One region of the Providencia huaxiensis genome, then DNA from elsewhere that is predicted to be linked to it. Evidence: predicted binding sites of a transcription regulator. Region 1 holds the regulator's gene; each other region holds the start of a gene.
What was found. The regulator PurR, encoded in region 1, represses purine synthesis genes. The targets are predictions, from matches to a motif close to CANGCAAACGTTTGCNTG.
Positions count from the first base shown of each region.

Region 1 (4,845 bases):
GTCTTTTAATTATGGCTTAATTCAGTCTGCACTAGCTTCATCTGCTGAACGGTATTTATCAGCCGTTTCTTTAATTAGAGATTGAAGCTCACCACGCTGGAACATTTCCATGATGATATCACAGCCACCGACCAGCTCACCATCAACCCACAGTTGAGGGAAAGTTGGCCAATTTGCATATTTTGGTAATTCCGCACGAATATCTGGATTTTGTAAGATATCAACATAGGCAAAACGTTCACCACAAGAAGACAGAGCTTGTACTGCCTGAGCAGAAAAACCACAGCTCGGAAGTTTAGGAGAGCCTTTCATATATAATAAAATTGGGTTTTCTTTAATTTGGCGCTCAATTCTTTCAATAGTTGTCATTTTTTAACTTCCTTAAAACAAAGATGCAGGTTTTGCAGTCAGCCGGTAACTGAGAGTCTACCGCAACTTAACAAAATACATTGACTGATTGACTGATATAATAAGAAACTGAATTGTTTCATACAATATGCCAGTTTTATAGGGGCATTACTATAGCATCCCAAAAAGTAAAAAGGCACCTTTTCTATCTTCTCTTTACCTAAGTCAAACAAGTAGCTATTTCTAAGTAAGAACTGAAATTTAATGTGCTTAGGTTCCTCACCTACAATATCTATATGATTTTTATCTGTAATTTCTCTATTTATCTGTTAGCATCTTAGTCGTCTCATTACCTTACCTTTGTAAGGTTGATCGTGCTATCATTAATATATTAAGTATCATATCGCCAATAGGCGAAACTCTAATGATAAGCTGTGACATATTATTTCGCTCACTTTAAGAGCAAACACCCTGAGTATTTTGATATAAAAGCAATCAAGGAGTACGCAATGTCATTTGAACTACCCGCTTTACCGTATGCAAAAGATGCTTTAGAACCTTATATCTCTGCAGAAACCTTAGAATATCACTATGGTAAACACCACAACACATACGTTGTTAACTTAAATAACCTCATCAAAGGTACTAACTTTGAAGGAAAATCTTTAGAAGAAATAATCAAAACTTCTGAAGCAGGGGTTTTTAACAACGCGGCACAAGTTTGGAACCACACTTTCTATTGGAATTGCTTAGCGCCAAACGCTGGTGGCGAGCCGACAGGAAAAGTTGCGGAAGCTATTAATAAAGCATTCGGTTCTTTTGCTGAATTTAAAGCTCAGTTTACTGATGCAGCAACCAAAAACTTCGGTGCTGGATGGACTTGGTTAGTGAAAAAAGCAGATGGTAGCCTTGCAATCGTAAATACATCGAATGCTGCGACCCCAATTTCTGGTGATGATAAACCCGTGTTAACCGTTGATATTTGGGAGCATGCTTACTATATCGATTACCGCAACGCCCGCCCTAAATACTTAGAAAACTTCTGGGCACTGGTTAACTGGAAATTTGTGGAAGAAAACTTAGCATAGTCACCTAGCAAGTATTGAAACAAAGCATAAATAGACAAGGGCGAGATACACTCGCCCTTTTATTTCACCCTACTTGAGGCTGAAATAAAATCAGAAAATATGTGCAGCAAGAAAGATAATCATTGCTAATGAGCCCAATGCAGCAAGCAATCCATATTTAACATCTGTATCCATGAGTTCCTCTCATTCTAATGTAATTGAATTAACAAATAACCATGCAATAATTAAGGTTATTAAGTATACATATCCAAAAAAGTAAAACTAGTGTCTATATCACATGTTATAACATCAATTATTTCTTTCGTTTTTGCGCTAGATCAGACAAAATCGACAACAAATCGCTAAATTATTGCCAGCAAAGGATCAATGCATCAATATGCAGGTAATTTTTTAACAAGAATTCTTATTGAGACCGGTTATTGGTCAGGAGTTTTTTTTCCCCATGGCAACGATTAAAGATGTGGCGAAACGCGCTGGCGTATCTACCACGACTGTATCCCATGTTATTAATAAAACGCGCTTTGTGGCCGATGATACTAAGACAGCGGTCTGGGCTGCGATTAAAGAGCTCAATTATTCACCGAGTGCAGTTGCCCGTAGTTTAAAAGTTAATCATACAAAGTCGATTGGTTTACTCGCAACCTCAAGTGAAGCACCTTACTTTGCGGAAGTCATTGAATCAGTTGAAAATAGTTGTTATGAAAAAGGTTACACGCTTATACTTTGTAATTCCCATAATAATTTGGGAAAACAAAAAGCGTATTTGCAAATGTTAGCGCAAAAGCGCGTTGATGGCCTACTCGTGATGTGTTCTGAATATCCAGATACGTTAATTAGTATGCTTGAAGATTATCGCAATATCCCAATGGTGGTGATGGATTGGGGAACCTCCCGAGGTGATTTTACAGACAGTATTATTGATAATTCATTCCATGGTGGGTACCTTGCAGGCCGCTATTTAATTGATCGTGGGCACCGTGATATTGGTGTGATCCCAGGTTCGCTCGAAAGAAACACCGGTATCGGCCGCTTAACAGGCTTCCAAAAAGCAATGGAAGAGGCAAAGATCACACTGAGAGACCAGTGGATAGTGCAAGGTGATTTCGAACCTGAGTCTGGTTATAAAGCAATGATGCAAATTTTAAGCCATAAACAACGCCCTACCGCGGTATTTTGTGGCGGCGATATCATGGCGATGGGGGCCATTTGTGCGGCTGATGAAATGGGGCTACGTGTTCCACAAGACATTTCAATCATTGGTTATGATAATGTACGAAATGCGCGCTATTTTACCCCAGCATTGACCACTATCCACCAACCAAAAGAGCGTTTAGGCCAAATGGCCTTCACTATGCTGCTCGATCGTATCGTAAATAAGCGCGAAGATGCTCAAACAATTGAAGTCCACCCTCGCCTTGTAGAACGTCGTTCTGTCGCTGACGGTCCATTTATCGATTACCGTCGATAAGACAAATAGTTAAGTTGAAAGCCACTCTGCGTTGAGCGTTTCGTTATCGCCAAGGTAATCTAATAACCAACGGAGCGCGGGTGATGTGTTATTTTCCACCCAAGTTAAACAGCAAGGACTGGGTGGAAATGGCTGGGCTAATGCTAGCTCAACTAATTGGCCTTTTTCACAAAGCGGAGCTGCTCGATGCTCAGGTACCATTCCAACGCATAACCCGTTAACTAAACAAGCTAGACCATTTTCCCAGTAAGGCACGACAAGCCGACGTTGGTTATCAAGTGCCCAAGTATCACGCTTGGGAAGGTTACGAGAGGTATCTTCAAGGCACAAGCTCGGATACTCTCTCATTTGGTCATCAGTCAGTTTTTCACCTATTTTTGCTAATGGATGTTCCGGGCTTGCGACACACATCCACGGCATAAACCCCATATCACGGAAACTGTATCTTTCACCTATCGGGGACGCTCGAGTCGCACCAATCGCAACATCTACGCGCCCGTCAGCCAGTGCATCCCACACTCCATTAAACACTTCTGGATGAATAAAAAGTTCAATATCAGGAAAATGACGATAAAAATCAATAATTAACTGTTCCGTCCTTTGAGGTTTAACAATGCAATCAACGGCAATACTAAATTGCCCGCGCCAGCCATTTGCAACTTGCTGGCACTGATGCCGGGTATCTGTCATTTTTTTGATAACAGAACGGCTTTCCTTAATAAATATCGCTCCTGCTTCTGTCAGAACAACATCACGATGTCGGCGTTCAAATAGAGGAACCGCAAGCCATTCTTCAACTTGCTTTACGGTATAACTGATTGCAGAAGGTACACGGTGCAATTCTTCAGCAGCACCACTAAAGCTCCCAGTTCGAGCAACTGCATCAATCACTTCGAGTGCATGTGCAGACCACATAACTTCTCCTTTCAAAAATTTTGATAGCAAGATCCAAATATTACCGTTTCACAACCTAAAAAAATAGCCTATACAATGGAGCCATCATTAACATTTTTTTAAATATCAGATAAGTAATAATTATGTCGAATACTGTGAAAAAAAATTCCCCTGGTTTTATGGTTTACCTTGCAGGACTTAGCATGCTAGGGTTTTTAGCCATTGATATGTATTTACCTGCATTTGGTGCTATGCAAAACACCTTGCATACATCTGAAGGCGCTATCAGTGCTTCTCTCAGTATATTTTTAGCTGGTTTTGCCTTCGCTCAACTGTTGTGGGGGCCATTATCAGACAAACTTGGCCGTAAGCCTGTGCTCATTGTGGGCTTAACTATTTTCATTATAAGTAGCTTAGCCATTTATTGGGTAGAAACCGCAACACAGCTGTTAACTCTACGTTTTTTACAGGCTGTTGGTGTCTGCTCCGCTGCGGTTTTATGGCAAGCGCTTGTTATCGACCGCTATGATGAAGCAAATACCCAAAAAGTCTTTGCTTCTATTATGCCGCTAGTCGCGCTATCCCCTGCTTTAGCGCCATTATTAGGTGCATGGGTTCTAGAGCACCAAACATGGGAAGCAATTTTCCTGATCCTAATGGCTGTGGGCATATTACTTTTATTACCAACACTCTTTTTGAAAAATGTCTCAGTTAAAACAATCACTGATGACAGCCAACCGCAGGCTAAGATTTCTTTCTCAAACTTACTCAGTTCCCCTGTTTTCAGCGGTAACGTGCTGGTTTATGCATCCTGTAGTGCGGGTTTCTTCGCTTGGTTAACAGGGTCACCTTTTATCTTACGTAACATGGGGTTCAACCCTGCTGATATTGGTCTGAGTTATATTCCACAAACTTTAGCCTTTATTGTTGGTGGATATGGCTGCCGTATTTTATTAGCAAAAATTCGTGCAGAAGCGTTATTTCCATTGTTACTGATTGGTTACGCGGTAAGCATGTCTATTTTATTCATCATGGCCATCTATACCA
Region 1 covers NZ_CP031123.2:1,145,303-1,150,147, reverse strand. The annotation lists gene CYG50_RS06750 (Grx4 family monothiol glutaredoxin) at 22-369, opposite strand; gene sodB (superoxide dismutase [Fe]) at 858-1,436, shown strand; gene purR (HTH-type transcriptional repressor PurR) at 1,879-2,904, shown strand; gene punR (DNA-binding transcriptional activator PunR) at 2,914-3,819, opposite strand; gene punC (purine nucleoside transporter PunC) at 3,942-4,845, shown strand, end outside.

Region 2 (4,845 bases), 610 kb from region 1:
GCTCTTTTAATGGCTCAACTAAACCAAGCTTCATGTCATCCGGTAGGCCACCTACGTTATGGTGAGACTTGATAACGTGCGCTTTGCCAGTTGCTGATGCCGCTGATTCGATAACGTCTGGGTAAATCGTCCCTTGAGCTAACCATTTGATATTAGGCAGCTTAGATGACTCTTCATCGAATACTTCGATAAACACATGGCCAATTTTCTTACGTTTAGCTTCTGGATCGCTGATCCCCGCTAATACATTTAAGAAGCGATCTTCGGCTTTTGCATGGATGATGTTTAGGTCAAATTTACCTGCGAACATTTCCATTACTTGGTCTGCTTCGTTTAAACGCAATAAACCGTTATCAACGAACACACAGGTTAAACGTTTACCAATTGCGCGGTTTAATAGCAATGCCGTAACCGATGAGTCAACACCACCCGATAATGCAAGCAGTACGTGGTCATCACCAATTTGCTCTTTTAAACGCGCTACTGTGTCTTCGATAATTGCAGCTGGTGTCCACAGGGCTTCACATTGGCAAATATCTTTCACAAAACGCGTTAAAATATTTAGGCCTTGGTGAGTGTGAGTCACTTCTGGGTGGAATTGAACACCGTAGAATTTTTTCTCTTCATTTGCCATGATGGCATATGGGCAGCTTGGTGTGCTGGCAATGGTTTTAAAGTCCGCTGGAATTGCAGTCACTTTATCACCATGGCTCATCCAGACATCTAGTACTGGTTTGCCCGCTTCGTTCAGAGAGTCATGAATATCACGGAATAATTCACATTGCTCAGTGATTTCAACATTAGCATAGCCAAATTCACGTTCACCAGAGACTTCAACTGCACCACCCAACTGCATTGACATGGTTTGCATGCCATAACAAATACCTAATACAGGAACGCCTGCATTAAATACGTAATCAGGGGCACGTGGGCTATCTGATTCAGTCGTACTTTCTGGTCCACCAGAAAGAATAATACCGTTTGGATTAAATCCTCGAATTTGTTCTTCTGTAACGTCCCACGCCCAGAGTTCACAGTAAACGCCAATTTCACGGATGCGACGAGCGATCAGCTGTGTATATTGCGAGCCGAAATCAAGAATAAGAATGCGATGTTTATGGATATTTGTTGTCATTTGAGGAGAATTCCAAAAATTCAAGTCAAAAATAAGAATCGGTGACGCAAACAAACGCATGCGCCACCCTGAGAAACTTTATCGATTATTGCCCCAAACGGTAGTTTGGAGACTCTTTCGTGATAGTAACATCATGGACGTGGCTTTCTTGGATACCCGCACCACTAATGCGAACAAATTCTGCTTTTGTTCTTAATGCATCAATAGTACCACAGCCGGTCAGCCCCATACAGGAGCGTAAACCACCCATTTGTTGATGAATAATTTCTTTTAAACGGCCTTTATACGCGACACGGCCTTCAATCCCTTCTGGCACTAATTTGTCTGCTGCATTATCCGATTGGAAGTAGCGGTCTGACGAACCTTTAGACATCGCACCAAGTGAGCCCATACCACGGTATGCTTTGTAAGTACGGCCTTGGAATAAAATGGTTTCTCCCGGAGACTCTTCAGTTCCTGCGAACATTGAGCCGACCATCACACAGGCTGCGCCTGCCGCGATAGCTTTAGAAATGTCGCCTGAGAAACGAATACCACCATCCGCAATAACAGGAATACCAGTACCTTCAAGCGCTTCTGCCGCTTCTGCAATCGCTGTGATTTGTGGTACACCAACGCCTGTCACGATACGTGTGGTACAAATAGAACCCGGACCAATACCCACTTTAACTGCGCTAACACCGGCATCTGCTAAGGCTTTAGCCCCTTCAGCTGTTGCAACGTTACCACCAATAATTTGCAAATCAGGGTATTTTTGGCGAGTTTCACGGATACGTTGTAGTACACCTTCGGAATGACCATGTGATGAGTCAATTAATAAAACATCAACGCCAGCGGCCACCAGCGCATCAACACGTTCTTCATTTCCTGCGCCAGCACCAACTGCAGCGCCAACACGTAAACGGCCTTGCTCGTCTTTACACGCGTTTGGTTTACGTTCTGCTTTTTGGAAATCTTTAACGGTGATCATCCCTAACAAATGAAAGTTATCATCGATCACTAAGGCTTTTTCTACACGTTTTTCATGCATTTTTTGCAAAACGACTTCGCGTGCTTCGCCTTCTTTTACGGTCACTAAACGCTCTTTTGGCGTCATCACTGCGGTAACAGGTTGGTCTAAATCTGTCACGAAACGGACGTCACGGCCTGTAATGATACCGACTAGTGAATTGTCTTTAGCAACAACAGGATAACCCGCGAACCCATTACGCTCAGCCATTTCTTGCACTTCACGAATGGTCGTATCTGGCGTTACGGTGACAGGATCAGTAACCACACCACTTTCATGCTTTTTCACGCGGCGAACTTCTTCCGCTTGGCGCTCAATAGTCATGTTTTTATGGATGAAGCCAATGCCACCTTCTTGTGCTAATGCGATAGCAAGGTCAGATTCAGTGACAGTATCCATGGCTGCAGAAAGCATAGGAATGTTCAGGCGGATGTTTGCAGTCAGTTGAGTTGATAAATCTGCAGTATTTGGTAATACCGTTGAGTGTGCAGGAACGAGTAAAACGTCGTCGAAAGTTAGTGCTTCTTTTTTAATGCGTAACATAGGCAATATCCCACCAGGCAGCGTTATGGAAAGGTATAAAATATTGCCGCGGCATTATACACACCGAAAACGGTTGCTTCCAGCGTTTTTTTGAAAAAAAACTTGATAACTCTTATGGCTAGGTTAGTATCTAACGATTAAGTCATTGTTTTAAAATTTGATCTGGCTCACATGTCGACATCACAAAATAGCGCAATTTACTCTGTTAGCAAGCTTAACCAGACGGTTCGAGAACTTCTTGATAACCAAATGGGTCGTATTTGGTTAACCGCAGAAATTTCTAATTTTTCGCAGCCCAGCTCCGGTCATTGGTATCTAACCTTAAAAGATGATCGGGCTCAGGTTCGTGCAGCAATGTTCCGTGGGCAAAATGCGCGTGTCACTTTCCGCCCCCAGAATGGTCAACAGGTGTTAGTCAGAGCGACTGTCACCTTGTATGAGCCACGAGGCGACTACCAATTAATCCTTGAAAGCATGCAGCCCGCCGGTGAAGGGTTACTGCAACAGCGTTTTGAGCTATTAAAACAAACGCTAAGCGCACAAGGCTTATTTGATATTATTCATAAAAAACCGCTCCCTAGCCCTGCTAAGTCTGTCGGTATCATTACCTCGGCAACGGGTGCAGCCCTACATGATATTTTAAATATTTTACGTCGTCGTGACCCTTCCCTGCCTATCATCATCTACCCAACGGCCGTTCAAGGTGAGATGGCGCCAGCACAAATTGCTCGAATGATTGAGCTAGCAAACCTACGTCAAGAATGCGATGTGTTGATCGTCGGTCGCGGAGGCGGTTCACTTGAAGATTTATGGGCATTTAATGAAGAAATCGTTGCTAGAGCCATTTTTGCCAGCCAACTGCCAATAATTAGCGCTGTTGGCCATGAAACCGATGTGACAATTGCCGACTATGTGGCGGACGTAAGAGCACCAACCCCGTCAGCCGCTGCTGAGCTTGTTAGCCGTAATCAATTGGAAATGCTCCGCCAGCTAAAATCAGCACAGCAACACCTTGAAATGGCGATGGATTATTACGTGGCAGGTCAACAACAAAGATTCGCACGCTTGCATCACCGCCTACAGCAGCAGCACCCGCAATTGCGGTTGGCAAGGCAACATAACCAGCTCAATTTATTGCAGCAAAAGCTGGCGCAGTCGATGACGCGGCAACTACAAAGTTCAACGGCTAAATTCGAGAAAGTTAATCATCGTTTACTGCAAAATGATTTGCGCCCACATCTGCAAAAACAACAACGCCAGCTGCAACAGACGCAATATCATTTGCAAAATATGGTTACCCATTTGGTCAATAGCTATCGCCAGCGATTCGCAGTGGCTTGTTCGAAAATGGAAGCGGTTAGCCCATTAGCCACCCTAGCTCGCGGGTTTAGTATCAGTGAAACCGCTAAAGGCACTGTGTTGAAAAAAACCAGCCAAGTGAAAGTCGGCCAACCGTTGAAAACACGCCTTAATGATGGCTGGGTTGAAAGCCAAGTCACCCACATTGAGAAGGTTAAAGTCAAAAGAGTATCGAAATAATTATTTTATCCACTTATCTCGATAAAAATAACGAGATAAGTGGTGTTAAATTTATATGTTGATTAGAAACGCACCTGCCCACCTATCATATAGGTACGCCCTCTACCCGTTTCGTTATTTCGCCCTCGTTCTTCCATAATTGCACCCGAATTTGCGCGATTTAATGCATCGGTATAGTTTTTATTTGTCACATTGTTAATGGTCATCATCAACTTAACGTTTTTATTAATTTCATAATCTGCATATACATCAATAATGGTTGGCTGTTTTTCGTATTTTTCCGTCATAGCGTCACCATTTTGGTCGGCATCAAGAACTGGGCTAATTCGCTTAGACGGCCCTGTCCACGTTATCGTTGACCCCAGTGTCAGCTTTTCATCCAGCAAACGCACACCTGAATCTAATGTTAGGTAATAGTCGGGTAATTGCGTAAAGTCCCCAGCACTAAATGCAGAGGTACTATTAATAGAAACCGGTTGTTTCCCTGACTCTTTGGTATAGGAAATGTGGGGAGGTGATCAATCTTGCACTATTTGAAAAGGGATTGGGATAGGCTGGACGCCTTGATGTTACTGACTTGGCGAGGATTTATTGATTCTGCACTAAAGAATACAATTTG
Region 2 covers NZ_CP031123.2:1,754,738-1,759,582, forward strand. The annotation lists gene guaA (glutamine-hydrolyzing GMP synthase) at 1-1,135, opposite strand, end outside; gene guaB (IMP dehydrogenase) at 1,221-2,687, opposite strand; gene xseA (exodeoxyribonuclease VII large subunit) at 2,859-4,226, shown strand; gene CYG50_RS09805 (hypothetical protein) at 4,289-4,612, opposite strand.
Region 2: a site for PurR is predicted at 2,750-2,767, ahead of guaB (IMP dehydrogenase). Genes of this name have one in related genera too.

Region 3 (4,845 bases), 1.3 Mb from region 1:
ACTCGAGTGGTGATATTTTTGGTGATGGGAGTGTATCTCAATCTGGATATTTTATTGATTGCCTTAGCGTTTTCTCCTGCTATGTTAATCGGTACGTGGGTTGGGCGGCATATAACATTAAAAATTTCACGTGAAAGTTTTTTAAAATTTATTAATGTCATTATTTTATTATCAGGTATTGCTCTGCTTTATCGATATTTCTTCGTCCTTTAAGTATTTAGAATATTAAAAATAGTTTTATAAAGATAAATAGCAGAATATATAGGTCGTGTTACAATCATTGCGAACATTATTGGTTTTACTAATAATGATGTGGTTTTTTATTTCTCATAACAATCTATTTTATGGAGTTAAAGTCTGTTATTTTGTTAAAAAGAAACAGATTAATTTCAACATGAGCTCTGATAATCAGCGTTTACAACATTTTCGTCGTTCCCCATCCTTTGCTATTTTTACCATCACAATGAGTATTGCTGTCATTGGTATCGTTATTGGGCTAAGTATTCCAATGGTAGCGCTTAGGCTAAATAATTATGGTATCAATGAGTTGTATATTGGCATTATTTCAGCGGCACCTGCATTAGGCATGTTTTTAATTGCACCTGTCGTTCAACGTATTGTGCGTTGGTCAGGTAAGCGAAAAGCAATGCTATTGGCAACGATTGTTTCTGCCATTAGCTTATTACCATTATTGAGCACATTACCTCTTTGGTTATTATTTCCGTTACGGTTAGTAACAGGCTTGGCGAGCGGTGTGCTGATTTGCTTGGGTGAAACGTGGATTAACGAATTATCGCCTGAAAATAAACGGGGCCGTATTTTGGCAATTTACACCACTGTATTCACAGTAAGCCAGCTACTCGGGCCTTCCTTTATTGCTTATTATGGTGTGGAAGATAAATCCCCTTTATTGATTTGTACGTTGATCCATTTAATCTCTGTGGTGCTATTTATTTTAATGGACCAAAAAGTCGGTGACCGTTTAGCCGAAAATGCCGAAAAATCTAATTTTTCAATTGTTCAATTTGTGAAAATTGCACCGGGTATTTGTGGCGGAATTTTATTTTTTGCCTTTTTTGATGGAACCATTTTATCGATATTCCCAATCTATGGCATGGGAATGGGTCATACAGAAGCGGTTGCCGCATTAATGATCAGCGCTATTCTTGCTGGGGATGCCATTATGCAACTTCCTTTCGGCTGGCTAGCAGACCATATGAATAGAGAAAAATTGTACCGAATCTGTGGCATTATCACACTTGCAGCCAGTCTATTATTGCCTTTCCTTATAACTCAACCTTATCTGATTTGGGTATTACTGTTTGTCTTAGGGGCGACAGCAGGGGCAATTTATACTATTGCGTTGGTGCAAATCGGCCAATATTTCAAAGGGAACGAGTTGATCATTGCTAATGCTGCGGCTGCCATGCTGTGGGGAATTGGTAATTTATCAGGGCCACTACTTGCGGGAATTGCGACTTCAATCTCACCTGTAGGCTTACCGGTGTTATTGGTTCTGTCTGTGACTGTATTTTTATGGTTCACACGAGAAAAATACAGTGCCCAAAAAGTTGAGCAAGTTACCCAATAAGCTCATTTGCGGTGCTCTACTCAGCCAGCGAGCACCGCAAATAAATTACTCAATAACTTTATACACAACGAGGTTTTCTCTGAATTCATCCGGCCGATGATTGTGCCAGAATAATTCCATGCCTTGCGGTGCAGGTTTAATCGTTTTTGAGAGTACAATTAGCCAGCGGCATTGTTCCGGTTTTTCAAACCGATCTTGGCGTTGGTGTAATACCCCCGCGTAGTAGTAGAGCATCGGTGCTTCAGATTCACCAATATTATCAGATGCCATACAATCATTTTCTGTAAATTGGCCAGTTAAATGCTGGTCTAAATCGACAAAAACCCCTTCGAAACCTTTTGCATAGTCTATCCACCCCAAAAATAAGGTTAAAATTACCCCCCAAACAGCACATAAGCCTAATAACCAGTTTTTCATCATATGAAAAGCAGGTGGCATAAAGTTTGGAATAATTTTATTGCGTAAAAACCATACCAATGTAATCAACAGAGCACAGATGAATACAACGGGAGAAAATGCCATTTGGTAGCTCATAGGGAGCCAGCGGCCAAATGGAGCTAGCCATTCTTGTTGATAGCCAGCCAAAGAGATGAAGTAGCAGGCCCATAAAAAAAGAATAAGTACAGACCACAAAACAGCTGCAAAGCGGGCAATATTATTGAGGAGCTTTTCTGGGAAACAAAATAGTGTCTGGCTTCCTAATATGGCCATGGGGGCAATAAAAGGCAGTAAATATAACGCCCGACCAGAAGCTGAAATCTGTAAAAAAACGATACCTAGTAAAGGAAATAGCGCCAATAGAAACTCGTTAGAATTAAATAAACGCTTAACCGGATGCCTTAGAAAATAAGCAACAGCCAGTAAACCAGAAGGAAAGGCAAATAAGGAAACTGCCGCAGGGATCCGGGTTAAATTAGCTTTTGCCCCTAATTTTTCAACCGAAAAACCAAAGAAGCGGCCGATATTATTTTCCCAAAACCACACGATAAACAAATCAGGGTGTTGAAGGTACAGTTGGATAGGCCAAGGTAAAATCGCGATAAAGGCAATTAACCCTGCAGTTAAGCTGTATAACCAAAATTGCTTAGTTCGGCATTGAGCGAGAAAAATTGGCGATAAAAATAGGCAGATCCAGAGAACACCAGGGATAAAAACACCTTTTGACAACATGGTGACGATGGTTCCAAGGGATAACCAAAGTGCAGACATGTGCATTTTTTGTTGTTGTATCAGCCCTAATAACCCATACAAGCCAATAGTCGTCCCTGCCATCAGCGCAACATCGGTAAACATATCATGGCTATGCCTGATAACACCGGGGGCACAAGCATACAGTGCAAAAGCGACCCAAATACGGGTATCGGTGAAGTCTTTGGCATGGAAAAAACGGCGCGCCAAAAGAATAAAAAATGAAAAATTGATCACCGAAAAAAATAAGCTTGCACTACGGGCGGCATCATAAAGTGGGATAAAACTTGAAAACAAATGAGAGGTAATTGCTGCAACCCAATAATAAAGCGGAGGTTTTTCCATAAACGGCTCGCCCGCATTTGTGGGGACTAACCATTTACCTGTTTCATACATAGTTTGAATAATACCAAAACTATAATTTTCATCTTGCTTCCAAGGGCTATGACTATATATTCCTGGTAATAAATACATAGCAAGAAAACTAATGAAAAGTAATAAAATACTCCGCTGTAATATGATTAATGGTGCATTTTTATTTGGCATTTTAATGTGTTTTTACTGGATTAAATTGAAACTATAACTGCAGTTGATAATAATTGAGATTATATACTTAAATATATATTTACTCAGTGAGTGATGGTTATTTTTTTATAAAAAACAATAGGGAACGTATTTTTAGGTACGTTTTTAAATAACGCATATTACCACCAATAAATAAATTTTCAGCTATTCGTTTTGTAAGAAAATAATCTAGGATTGTATCAAAAAAATAACCGTACTTTTTAAACAGACACTATATGAAAGGTATTTAGCTATTTTTACGTAAGGTAAATGTAACTAAAAAGAATTGTTATTTGAAAATAATGTTCATTACATAAGAACCTGGGTATTTAGATGTTAAAAAACAGTTAGTGGGTAAGAAATGCTAAAAATACTTGATCATTCCCCCTGTTTAGAATGATAATTGCTCCCCTCACAATATGTTTTATTCTAGTTTTAAAGCCAAACGATTGCGCAGCTGTTTTTATTGGGTTTTTTTCCCAGTTAGTTTGTTTTTTCTGAAAAACGTAATCGTTTACGTCGATATATAGATTAGTTGTTAGCAGTACTTGAGTGCTTTCGTTTTCCATTAACAGCAGAGGTATACCATGTCAGGCCAACAGGCTTCATCCAGTTGCAAATTGGATTCATTTTTCAAGATAACAGCGCGCGGCTCTTCAGTTCGCCGTGAAATCATTGCAGGGTTAACCACATTCTTAGCGATGGTTTATTCTGTCATCGTTGTACCTGGCATGTTAGGGCAAGCAGGGTTCCCTCCAACTGCGGTATTTATTGCAACCTGCTTAGTGGCTGGCTTTGGCTCTTTATTAATGGGGTTATGGGCCAATTTACCGATGGCGATTGGTTGTGCGATTTCACTCACTGCATTTACTGCATTCAGTCTGGTGTTAGGGCAGCAAATTAGTATTCCTGTGGCACTAGGCGCTGTATTTTTAATGGGGTGTTTGTTCACCATCATTTCTGTTACAGGTATTCGTAGTTGGATTTTACGCAATATGCCAATGGGTATTGCACATGGTACAGGTATTGGTATCGGTTTATTTTTACTGTTAATCGCTGCTAATGGGGTGGGTTTAGTGATCAAAAACCCAAATGCAGGCCTGCCTGTTGCTCTGGGTGAATTTACGTCTTTCCCTGTCTTGATGTCACTCATTGGGTTAGCGGTCATTTTTGGTTTAGAAAAACGTCGCGTTCCGGGTGGTGTGCTCCTTGTTATTATTGCGATTTCAATTATTGGTTTAATTTTTGATCCTGCTGTGAAATATCAGGGCTTCTTCAAGTTGCCTTCATTGGGTGATGACGGGCTCTCATTGGTTTTTAATATGGATATCATGGGTGCATTACAGCCAATGGTATTGCCAAGCTTGCTTGCATTAGTGATGACGGCAGTTTTTGATGCGACAGGTACTATCCGCGCAGTGGCGGGACAAGCGAATTTATTGGATAAAGACGGCCAAATTATTGATGGTGGTAAAGCATTAACAGCAGACTCCGTGAGCAGT
Region 3 covers NZ_CP031123.2:4,457,988-4,462,832, forward strand. The annotation lists gene CYG50_RS22200 (sulfite exporter TauE/SafE family protein) at 1-213, shown strand, start outside; gene CYG50_RS22205 (MFS transporter) at 308-1,591, shown strand; gene CYG50_RS22210 (ArnT family glycosyltransferase) at 1,637-3,325, opposite strand; gene CYG50_RS22215 (NCS2 family permease) at 3,931-4,845, shown strand, end outside.
Region 3: a site for PurR is predicted at 3,847-3,864, ahead of CYG50_RS22215 (NCS2 family permease). Genes of this name have one in related genera too.